DNA from 3 places in the Rhizobium sp. LjRoot98 genome. Region 1 is predicted to be linked to each of the others. Evidence: predicted binding sites of a transcription regulator. Region 1 holds the regulator's gene; each other region holds the start of a gene.
What was found. Region 1 encodes LexA, which represses DNA repair genes until DNA is damaged. Its sites were predicted from a motif close to TGTTCNNNNTGTGTTCNG; they were not measured.
Positions count from the first base shown of each region.

Region 1 (3,080 bases):
GATTAACAGTCGAATGCTCTACCGCTGAGCTACCAGGGATAATCTGCGGCGGTGTGTGCTGCAGAAGTGAGGCTGCTAATACAAATGCTTTTCCGATTTGCCAAGCGGTTTTTCAAAAAAAATGCACAATCTTGTCTGATTGTGGACAACTCCCCATGTGAGAGTTGAAAGCGCGCCGTTGATTTGCCGGGGGTAAACCCGCAGGATTGCAGCGTTCGCAGGGCATGGCGGGTGGCCAGACATTTGGCAGGTGGTATTTGATGGCAGAACAGCGGAAAACAAAAAAATTCGGCATCGATGCCCGCACCCACGAACTCGTCATCGGCACGTGGCGCATGCGGCTGCCGCAATCGCGCCTTTTGCGCATTTCCATCGGCGGCGCGCTGATCTTTGGCGGCATTCTCGGTTTTCTCCCGGTTCTCGGTTTCTGGATGATTCCCCTTGGCCTTCTCGTCCTGTCGCACGACCTTGCCTTCGTCCGGCGAAAGCGGCGGCGGCTTTCGGTCTGGTGGGCGCGCAAATGGCCGGCTTCCAGCTAGGAAGCTGGGCGTAAGGCCTTCTCCCGATTCGGCAGAGGCTTGAGCCGGATCCGATCCGCTTATCCGCCTGAGCCTGTCTGTGGCGTCGGGTCCTTGTCCGCAGGTGCCATTTGCGCCGGATCGGCCGGGGTTCCCTGCGTGGCCGGAGCGCCATTGTTCGGGGCAGGCAGCTTTTCCTCAACCTTGGTCGCAGCGTCGTTGTCTGTGCTTTCGCCAAACACTTCCGCACCGGCCCAGGCGAGCATTGCAAGGACCAGGCCGCAGATTAATACCATCAGTACCGGCCGGCCTAAAAAGCCTTGACGGGCCTGCACGCCGCTCAATTCCACGGTTTTCTGCACATCGGCATCGGAAGCGCGCTCATCGGTGTATTTCGCCATCAAAGCCTCCTCGGACGGCATCCGGAGCAGGCCGTCCATCGCATTGTTACGAGATAAACCGAAACGGTACCGGCCGCGCAAAGGTTCCAACAGATAGCTTCCCGCGATAAATGGCAGGCGGAATGCTGAGCGGAAAGGAGCCGCTATGCAGCATGATTTTCTGTTGCGTTGAAAACACTCACGAATTTTAGGGACTTGCGGAACACATATGGAACAGATAGTGTTCGTTCTTGATTTGTTTCTCGATTCTGGAGTGATCGTTCATGCTGACCCGCAAGCAACAGGAACTGCTTCTGTTCATTCACGAAAGAATGAAGGAATCGGGCGTACCGCCATCGTTCGACGAGATGAAGGATGCACTGGATCTTGCGTCGAAATCCGGCATTCATCGGCTGATTACAGCGCTTGAGGAGCGAGGCTTCATCCGGCGTCTGCCCAACCGGGCGAGGGCGCTGGAAGTGATCAAGTTACCAGAAGCCTATACCACGAGCCTCCAGCCCAAGCGCGGCTTTTCACCGAGCGTCATCCAGGGCAGTCTTGGTGCACAACCGGCACCTGCCGCACCCGTCAAGGCCGCCGCAAACAACGATACCGTCTCCATACCGGTCATGGGCAGGATCGCCGCCGGCGTACCGATCTCCGCGATCCAGAACAATACACATGATATTTCCGTGCCGCTCGAGATGGTTGGGACCGGTGAGCACTACGCACTTGAAGTGCGCGGTGATTCGATGATCGAGGCGGGCATTCTCGACGGCGACACGGTCATCATCCGCAATACGAACAGCGCCAGCCCCGGTGAAATCATCGTCGCCCTGGTTGATGACGAGGAAGCGACATTGAAGCGGTTTCGCCGCAAAGGCGCCTCGATCGCCCTGGAAGCCGCCAACCCTGCCTATGAGACGCGGATTTTTGGACCGGACCGGGTCAAGATACAGGGAAAACTCGTCGGGCTGATCCGCCGTTATCATTGATCTGATATCACTTCAGCTATGGCAGCTTAAAGGAGTGGGGAAGATTGCGTGATTTGTAGACATGGCTGCAAACCTGTCACCGTCCGGCGCGACGATAGTTTTGCCCCCTGAAAGATAATGCCTTAGCGACCTCATGAACCGACCGGAGCACTCTAAATCATGAGTAGCGGCGGAAATAAGGGACATGATTTTTCCTTCAATACGCCCGATTAACGGGCTGTAAGCCTATGAATTTTCAATGCGGCTTGCGCATCGGCAAATGTTGCCGTTCCCCTATCGCACCCTATTTTTGGAACCTATTTAGTAGGATTTCGTTGACCTATCGGCTCTATTCGTGGACGGAACCCAGGAGGCCAATGTGAGAACCGTTTTTACAAAAGTTTTGGTCGTGGCATTGATGGCCACAGTCATTTCGACTGTTCAGGCACCAGCATCGTTGGCCCAATCCTTGGACATATACATCGGACGCGACAGTCCCGCAGTTGAATACAGAGACCGGCGATACAATAATGAGTATCGTCCGCGCAGCAATTGCAGTGAACGGCAGGCAATCCGCCGTGCCTATCAGTACGGAATGCGTGATCCCGGCATCCGCTCGATAAACCGGCGCCTTGTTGTCGTTGACGGCATTGGACGCCGTGGCGAATACACTGTCTTGAAACTTGCAAACCGCCAGGGTTGCCCGCGCGTCAATTGAGACGTGGACAGATAATGCGGATCGCTCCAGCCAAGAGCTGAACGATTGGCATCGTTAGGGCGTTAGAAACAGTGCCGTTTCGCTAAGGGCTTTGGCGCTTCATCAATCGAACAGCCGACGGCAGCACTTGCGCACCAATTCACGAATCCGTCGCCCGTCACCTTCGTGAGAATGCGCCCGGCAACAGGGCAGGGACGTGGCGCTTTGACCGGGACGCCGCAATCTCGTTTTCGGCTCCTCGCACACCGGCTTGTTCATCCCCAAAGCTGTGGAAGAAGGGTTCGGAAACGGCATCTCAGAAATGACCAAGAACGTTTTTCAGAAATACCCTCTTGCGATTTGTCTAGGATCATTCTAAACCGCCGCCACAGTTCGACTATTTGAACTGGTGAGGCCTCGTGGCGGAGTGGTGACGCAGAGGACTGCAAATCCTTGCACCCCGGTTCAATTCCGGGCGAGGCCTCCAAACCTTTCTTGCTCCACCAGTAAG
Region 1 is NZ_CAXUPW020000017.1:17,710-20,789, reverse strand. It holds tRNA gene ACSQ3J_RS28725 (tRNA-Asn) at 1-39, opposite strand, end outside; gene ACSQ3J_RS28720 (hypothetical protein) at 261-539, shown strand; gene ACSQ3J_RS28715 (hypothetical protein) at 599-919, opposite strand; gene lexA (transcriptional repressor LexA) at 1,183-1,893, shown strand; tRNA gene ACSQ3J_RS28705 (tRNA-Cys) at 2,983-3,056, shown strand.

Region 2 (3,080 bases), on a different contig from region 1:
TGCCTCGACAAGCTCCGGAGTGCGCAGGGGTTCGATGGGTTCTGACATTCGCCCAAAGAGCTGATCCAGCCGCCGGCCGACTTCGGGACCGTATCGCAGCGTCACGGGGGCGCGCGGCATTGCGGAGAGTTCGCCGACCGTCTCGACGCCCATCACCCGCAGTCCATGGATTGTGTCTGGTGGAAGACGCAGACAGTGGATCGGCAGGCCAGTAACCGCTTTCGCCACACCGCCCACCGGAACGACGGTCGTTTCAGCCGAGGTCACGCGGGTGATCGCATGCGCTGCTCCCCACGTGTCGGCAACGGCGGCACGTGCCGTGAGGCCCCGTCCCCTCAAGCCGTTGACCAGCCCGGAGATCAGCAGATGTTCGCCGCCCTGCAGGTGATCGGCGCCTTCCGTGTCCATGACGATCCCATCCACACCATCGACGGCGACGACCGGGCTGTACTGGCGGAGCGCCCACAGCGCGAGCCGCTCAAGGGCAGCAGCGTCGGCGCTGGGATCAGCATCGATCATCGTGAGGTTGGCGACCACGGCCTGGGCTTTGCTCGCCGGCATACCGAGCTTGAGGCCGAGTTTGCGCGCGGCGGTGTCTGCCGCCGAAATCCAGCGTTTCGACCCCGATTTGGAAATGACGACGATAGGCTGATCAGCTGGCACGGCTCCCTCTCCATGTCGCCGTATCCGGTCTGTTGGCAGATTGGGGAAGTAAACACACACGACCCTTGGCATCACAGGCTCCTATTTCAAACTCAGCACACTCGCCTGCTTTCACGCGCATCAATTCCAACAGCCATCGGGCCCGTCCGACCCCTGCCACTGGCAGTTCCTCCGACGGAATCACGCTCACCCTCCATCGCGTCGTCGAGGCCGTCGGATTGCCGAAGTCCGACGCTTCCGTCTGCCGCCGCCATCTGCGGACAACGAGCCCCATGGTTCCCGTCTTTTCGGCAGCCAGCTGCAGCCGCCGGGATGCCACCATCGGCAATCGAACCAGTTCGCCCACCACAGCTGCCAAGCCACCGAAGGAGAGCCCCTCTTCCATGGACGCCAGCACGTCCTCCTCCTTGTCGCCTTCGCAGAAGATCACGCGGTCGGGATGTAAGCCTGCCTGGGCGATAGCCGGGAAAAACAGGTCAGGTCTCGTCAGGCACCAAAGGACCTTGCCCTTCGCGCGCGCGGCAATGCCGGCTGCGAACAAGGCGGCTGCTGCTCCGTCTACCGTACCGGCGCCGCCACCTGCGACTTCGTGAAGAGCGCCATAAGGAAGGCCGCCACCCGGCAGACGTTCATCCATCTCCCGAACGCCGAACGGCAACACGACGGCGTTTTTCGTCGCGCCGCCCTCAAGGTGTGCGATACGATCTCTGAGCTCCTCGATGACCCGAGGATTGCTGGCGCGCGACATCGTTCACGGACCTCCCCGGCTCGCGTTGCATGGACTTCATGTCCCCGAAAATTGTTGACGTTCCTCTTTTGTTCCCAGCCAGAGAAAGAGTCAAGCTGGTCTAAGCGATCTTGTTTAGGCTCCACTAAAGCGCCGTTGGCCGAATGTTGAGACGAATCAGGCCTCTAAACAGGTCTTAGCTAAGTCACTCCGCCGACTCATTTTTACAATTTCCCCAGATTCGTGCGATCCGAAACGGAGGGGTGCGAAACCATCCATGCTGCAACGTGCAAATAATGCAGATAATAGCCTCAAACTCGGTGTCTAAATCTGGTGCGGATGGCGATTGGCGGCTGGTCGGTCCCGTGCGAACAGAATTCCACGAGATCGTGCCACGGCGGGTTACACCGGCTCGCCAAACCTTGGGAGCGAGCCTGAAAAAGAAAGAAGAGCATGGGAGCTTTCAGCATAGCGCCGGCCGGAAAGGCCGGGAAAGCGGGAATTCTCGACGCGCTTTGGCCGGAAAACGGGTAGCCGCAGGAGCCTTAGCATAGCGCCGCAACGCGGTAGGCGGGACCGACTACCCCCGGCGAAAACGCTTCATAGCTCTTCTGGCTATGCGACGTCAGCTTTATATCAAGCTTGGCAAGCGCGTTAAGGCGCAGATCCGCTAACTGGGCTACCCAACCAAGAATGCGCTGAGCAACTGGTACCGCGAACACAAGCAGCATTGAGATCTGCGTGTTCGTTGTGTGCCTTGGCTGACTAGGCTCTGCCGAAGCCGGCAACATGCAATTTTGACGTGTTGAATTCTTCGTGAGTCGCTGAGACAATTCCCGTATCATCGGCAATGTCGATGATCACAACGGAAGGACGATGTCGTTTACCAGTCGTCTGAGCCCTCTCAAATAAACTTGCGGCGTCGATTCTCGCACGCTCATTGCAGGCTCGTCGGGTCTTGAAAGAAAAATCCATGCACGATGTTGGAACCCAACCTGCGGCAAATAGTTCGCGCTTCACGCCCACAGCATCCTAACGACCACCAGGAGTGAACAATGCCCGATCACAGACGTGACAATAGTGTTGATCCCAAAATGGCCCCAAAACTTCCGGCACAGAAGGCCGACCCTAAGCTCGAGCCACCAATCCGGGAGTCGAACGAACAACTCTCCAAAGATCTCACGGACCGTACGTTGATTCCAATCGGCCAGGATATCAAGAAGGGTGGCCCTTCTCTTGAATAGGCTGGTTGTTGCCGGCCCGTGGCCTTCAAAACTCAGGTCCCAGTGCCGTCCTTTGTTCCTCCCGGCAGCGGACGAGCATATGCTGGAACTGCGATAGGCCTCTCATTCTTCAGCGTGACGGAAATGACAGCACGGGAACCAAAGCGTCGGTTCCCCGTTCGGGTCCCGTTTCGGCAAGGCTATCGCTCGCATGTTAGTTGATGCAAGCACGGCACTTCACCATTGGCCTCAATCTGCATAGCTCGTAAGTCGTGCGCATTGACGATCAATACTCCGAGCAGTTCATACCTGGTCCGTTTGGTAGCTTGCCGCTCTTGTGGTTTTGATGGATGAATGGCCGGACCTCCGGGGCGCCGGTTATGTCAGAGCGCGAAGTTTCTGCCGCGCCGCAATCGCTGGACGCAAAGATGCCGAGGAAGCACGCGAAATTTTTGTCATCGCTGCAA
Region 2 is NZ_CAXUPW020000016.1:41,216-44,295, forward strand. It holds gene ACSQ3J_RS28480 (DinB/UmuC family translesion DNA polymerase) at 1-735, opposite strand, end outside; gene ACSQ3J_RS28485 (ImuA family protein) at 653-1,411, opposite strand; gene ACSQ3J_RS28490 (DUF982 domain-containing protein) at 2,951-3,080, shown strand, end outside.
Region 2: the regulator LexA is predicted to act here: its motif matches at 1,470-1,487, upstream of ACSQ3J_RS28485 (ImuA family protein).

Region 3 (3,080 bases), on a different contig from region 1:
TTCATCATCAGTTCGTTGTAACGCTCGAGGATGGCGGTCTTGTCGGCCACCCCTTCCATGACGTTTTCCATCGCCGTCTTGTTCGGGTCGAGCTGCGGCTCCTGCGCCAGGTAACCCACCGTCGCGCCCTGGGCGACCCAGGCTTCGCCGGTATATTCCTTGTCGAGACCGGCCATGATGCGCAGTACGGTCGACTTACCGGCACCGTTCGGGCCGAGAATACCGATCTTGGCGTCCGGATAGAACGACAGATTAACATTCTCCAGCACCTTCTTGGTGCCGTAGGACTTGTTCAGCCCGGACATATGATAAATGAATTGACGTGCCATAGAGAGACTGCTCCGACGGAATGGGATTTTGCCCGCTATGTAGGCGAATTATCCCGGCGGAGCAATGAAGAAACCGGCTTTAGCCACGCCATTCACTCAATGCCGGCCGTATCGACGGCGCCTTTTGCACATTTGAAATCGGTATCGGCGGCCGCAAGGATCAGAGTTGAAAGGCCGGACATGGCTGAAACATCGCCCGCCAAGCCGATCGTCAGCCCGGTGACAACGCTGCGCGCACCGGCCTTCTCACACCGCATCCGGACACGATCACCCGATCCCTTGCCAAAGCTCTCGTCAAAGGCCTGTTTGACCTCGCGTTCCGTGACGTCCTGACCAAGCCGGGCCGCAAACAGGGCGCGCACCGCCGAGCCGTTGATTTCCTCGAGAAGACGAAGCTGCACCGAAAAATAGTCCTGCGCGGTGCTACCATGGCACGTGCCACTGCGCAGCCACTGATGCCGGTCGAGGCCTGATTGCGTTCCCGGCATGGCCACCATCAGCTTCGCGGCCGTCTCCTCCGCCATCGCCAGTTGCGGCAGGTCCAGCCAGTCGCCCTTGCGGTCGCGCGCTTTGATATCCGCAGAAACGCCGCAATAGCTCTTCTTCACCGGCCAAAGGCCGTGCAGGGAGAAATGGGTTGCGTCATAACGCTCCGAGGTCTGGCCGGCGCATTCCTTGCGGTTTGGCCGGGTTTCGCAAAATCCCGGCTGCCAGCTGATGGCGAAAATGTACTCGGTCTTACCTTTCACGGACGCGGCCTCCTCCGCCGCAAAGACCGGCGGCACAAACAGCACAGCGACCAGGATCATCCCCAGACGATGCAGAAACGGCACGAAGACAGTCCTCACATTTCCCGGCATATGGGCCTCCGCCAACAAGAACAAAACAAGATCATTTAGCGATTAAAACGGGAAAATTGCAACCAGAAATCCATGTGTGGCCGATTTTTCCTGACCTGATGTCAAACAAGCACCAAGCGCCGGTTGCCTTTGGCTGTTAAATCAAGTTGATAAAGATCAAGCGCAGAATTTCGCCTGGGAGGATCTAACGGGTGTTCGCCACGGTCGAAACGTTGCAAAGCCCAAGTGGAGCCGCCCTCGCCTGGCGCCATTGGCCTGCCAGCGGCCCGCATAAAGGCGTACTGCTTATCAGCCACGGACTGGCCGAACATTCCGCCCGCTATGCCCGTTTGGCCGAAGCCATGGCCACCCACGGTTTTAACGTCTATGCGCACGATCATCGCGGTCACGGCGCAACCAAAGCCGCCGATGCACCGCTTGGCCGCTATGCCCAGTCGCAAGGAACAACCAAGGTTGTCGAGGACGTCCGGGCAATGCGCGCGATGGCCGCAATCCGTCACCCTGGCCTTCCCGTCATCCTATTTGGCCATTCCATGGGTGGCCTGATCGCGCTGAATGCCGCAGAGGAAGACCCTGCTCTTTATGATGGGCTGGCTGTCTGGAATTCCAATTTCAATCCAGGCCTTGCCGGCCGCGCAGCGCAGGCCCTGCTTGCCATCGAAAAGATGCTGAAAGGCTCCGATGTGCCGAGCACGCTGTTGTCGAAGCTGACATTTGGCACCTGGGCCAAATCCATCCCCAATCGCAAAACCGATTATGACTGGCTGTCGCATGACCCGGTAGAAGTGGCAAAATACATCGCTGATCCGCTCTGTGGTTTCGATGCCAGCGTTTCGATGTGGATCGATCTATTCAAGCTGACTTTCGCCGGGGCAGAGCCGGACCGGCTGCAGCGGTTGCCGCAGGACCTGCCGATCCATCTTGTCGGTGGCGGCCAGGATCCGGCCACCAATGGCGGCCGGGAAATCTCGTGGCTGGCTGAGCGCATGAAAAAGGTAGCGTTGAAGCACGTGACGACAGTGGTCTACCCCACCATGCGCCATGAAACCTTGAACGAAATTGAGCGCGATGGTGCCATGCGGGATTTTGCCGGCTGGTGTCTTTCCGTCGCGGAGCAACGGAAATGAGCAAAGACCTGGCATGACCGGTATTCCCGCAAACCCGGCAACACGCAGCAACGACGTTTCCTTCGGCCTCAGCCTGATGGTCATCGCGGTGCTGATCTCGCCGCTGATCGATATTTTTGCAAAACTCGCAATCACCACCGTTCCCTCCGCAGAAATCACCGCCGTGCGTTTCGTCCTGCAGATGATCTTCATCCTGCCGATCGTCATCGTCCGCGGTACATTGTTCGATCTCACCTGGAAGAAAACCGGACTGCATATGCTGCGCGGCGGACTGCTCGTCGTCACAATGCTGTCCTTCATCACCACGCTGAAGGCGATGGAAGTGGCGGATGCCATCGCCATCTTCTTCGTCGAACCGATCATCCTGACCATCCTCGGCAGCATCTTCCTCAAGGAAACCATCGGCTGGCGGCGGTATACCGCCTGCGGCGTCGGCTTTTTCGGCGCGCTTCTGGTGATCCAGCCAAGCATGCAGGAAGTCGGCTGGATTGCGCTCTTGCCGGTTGTCTCGGCCTTCGGGCTTGCTGTGTTCCTGCTGGTCACCCGCATGGTGGCGCAGAACGAGGACCCATGGTCGATGCAGTTTCACGCCGGCGTCTGGGGCGCGCTGTTTTGCGCTGTCCTGCTGTATATCGGCGACGGCACCGGGTCGGAGATTTTCGATCCCGTCCTGCCGGATATGACCGCCAGCCTCTATCTGCTCGGCGTCGGCGTCACCGCAACGATTTCCGGTGTGCTCGGTGTCTATGCCTATCGCGCCGCCC
Region 3 is NZ_CAXUPW020000002.1:152,127-155,206, reverse strand. It holds gene ettA (energy-dependent translational throttle protein EttA) at 1-329, opposite strand, end outside; gene ACSQ3J_RS09355 (ribonuclease T2) at 422-1,189, opposite strand; gene ACSQ3J_RS09350 (alpha/beta hydrolase) at 1,381-2,316, shown strand; gene ACSQ3J_RS09345 (DMT family transporter) at 2,330-3,080, shown strand, end outside.
Region 3: the regulator LexA is predicted to act here: its motif matches at 1,206-1,223, upstream of ACSQ3J_RS09355 (ribonuclease T2).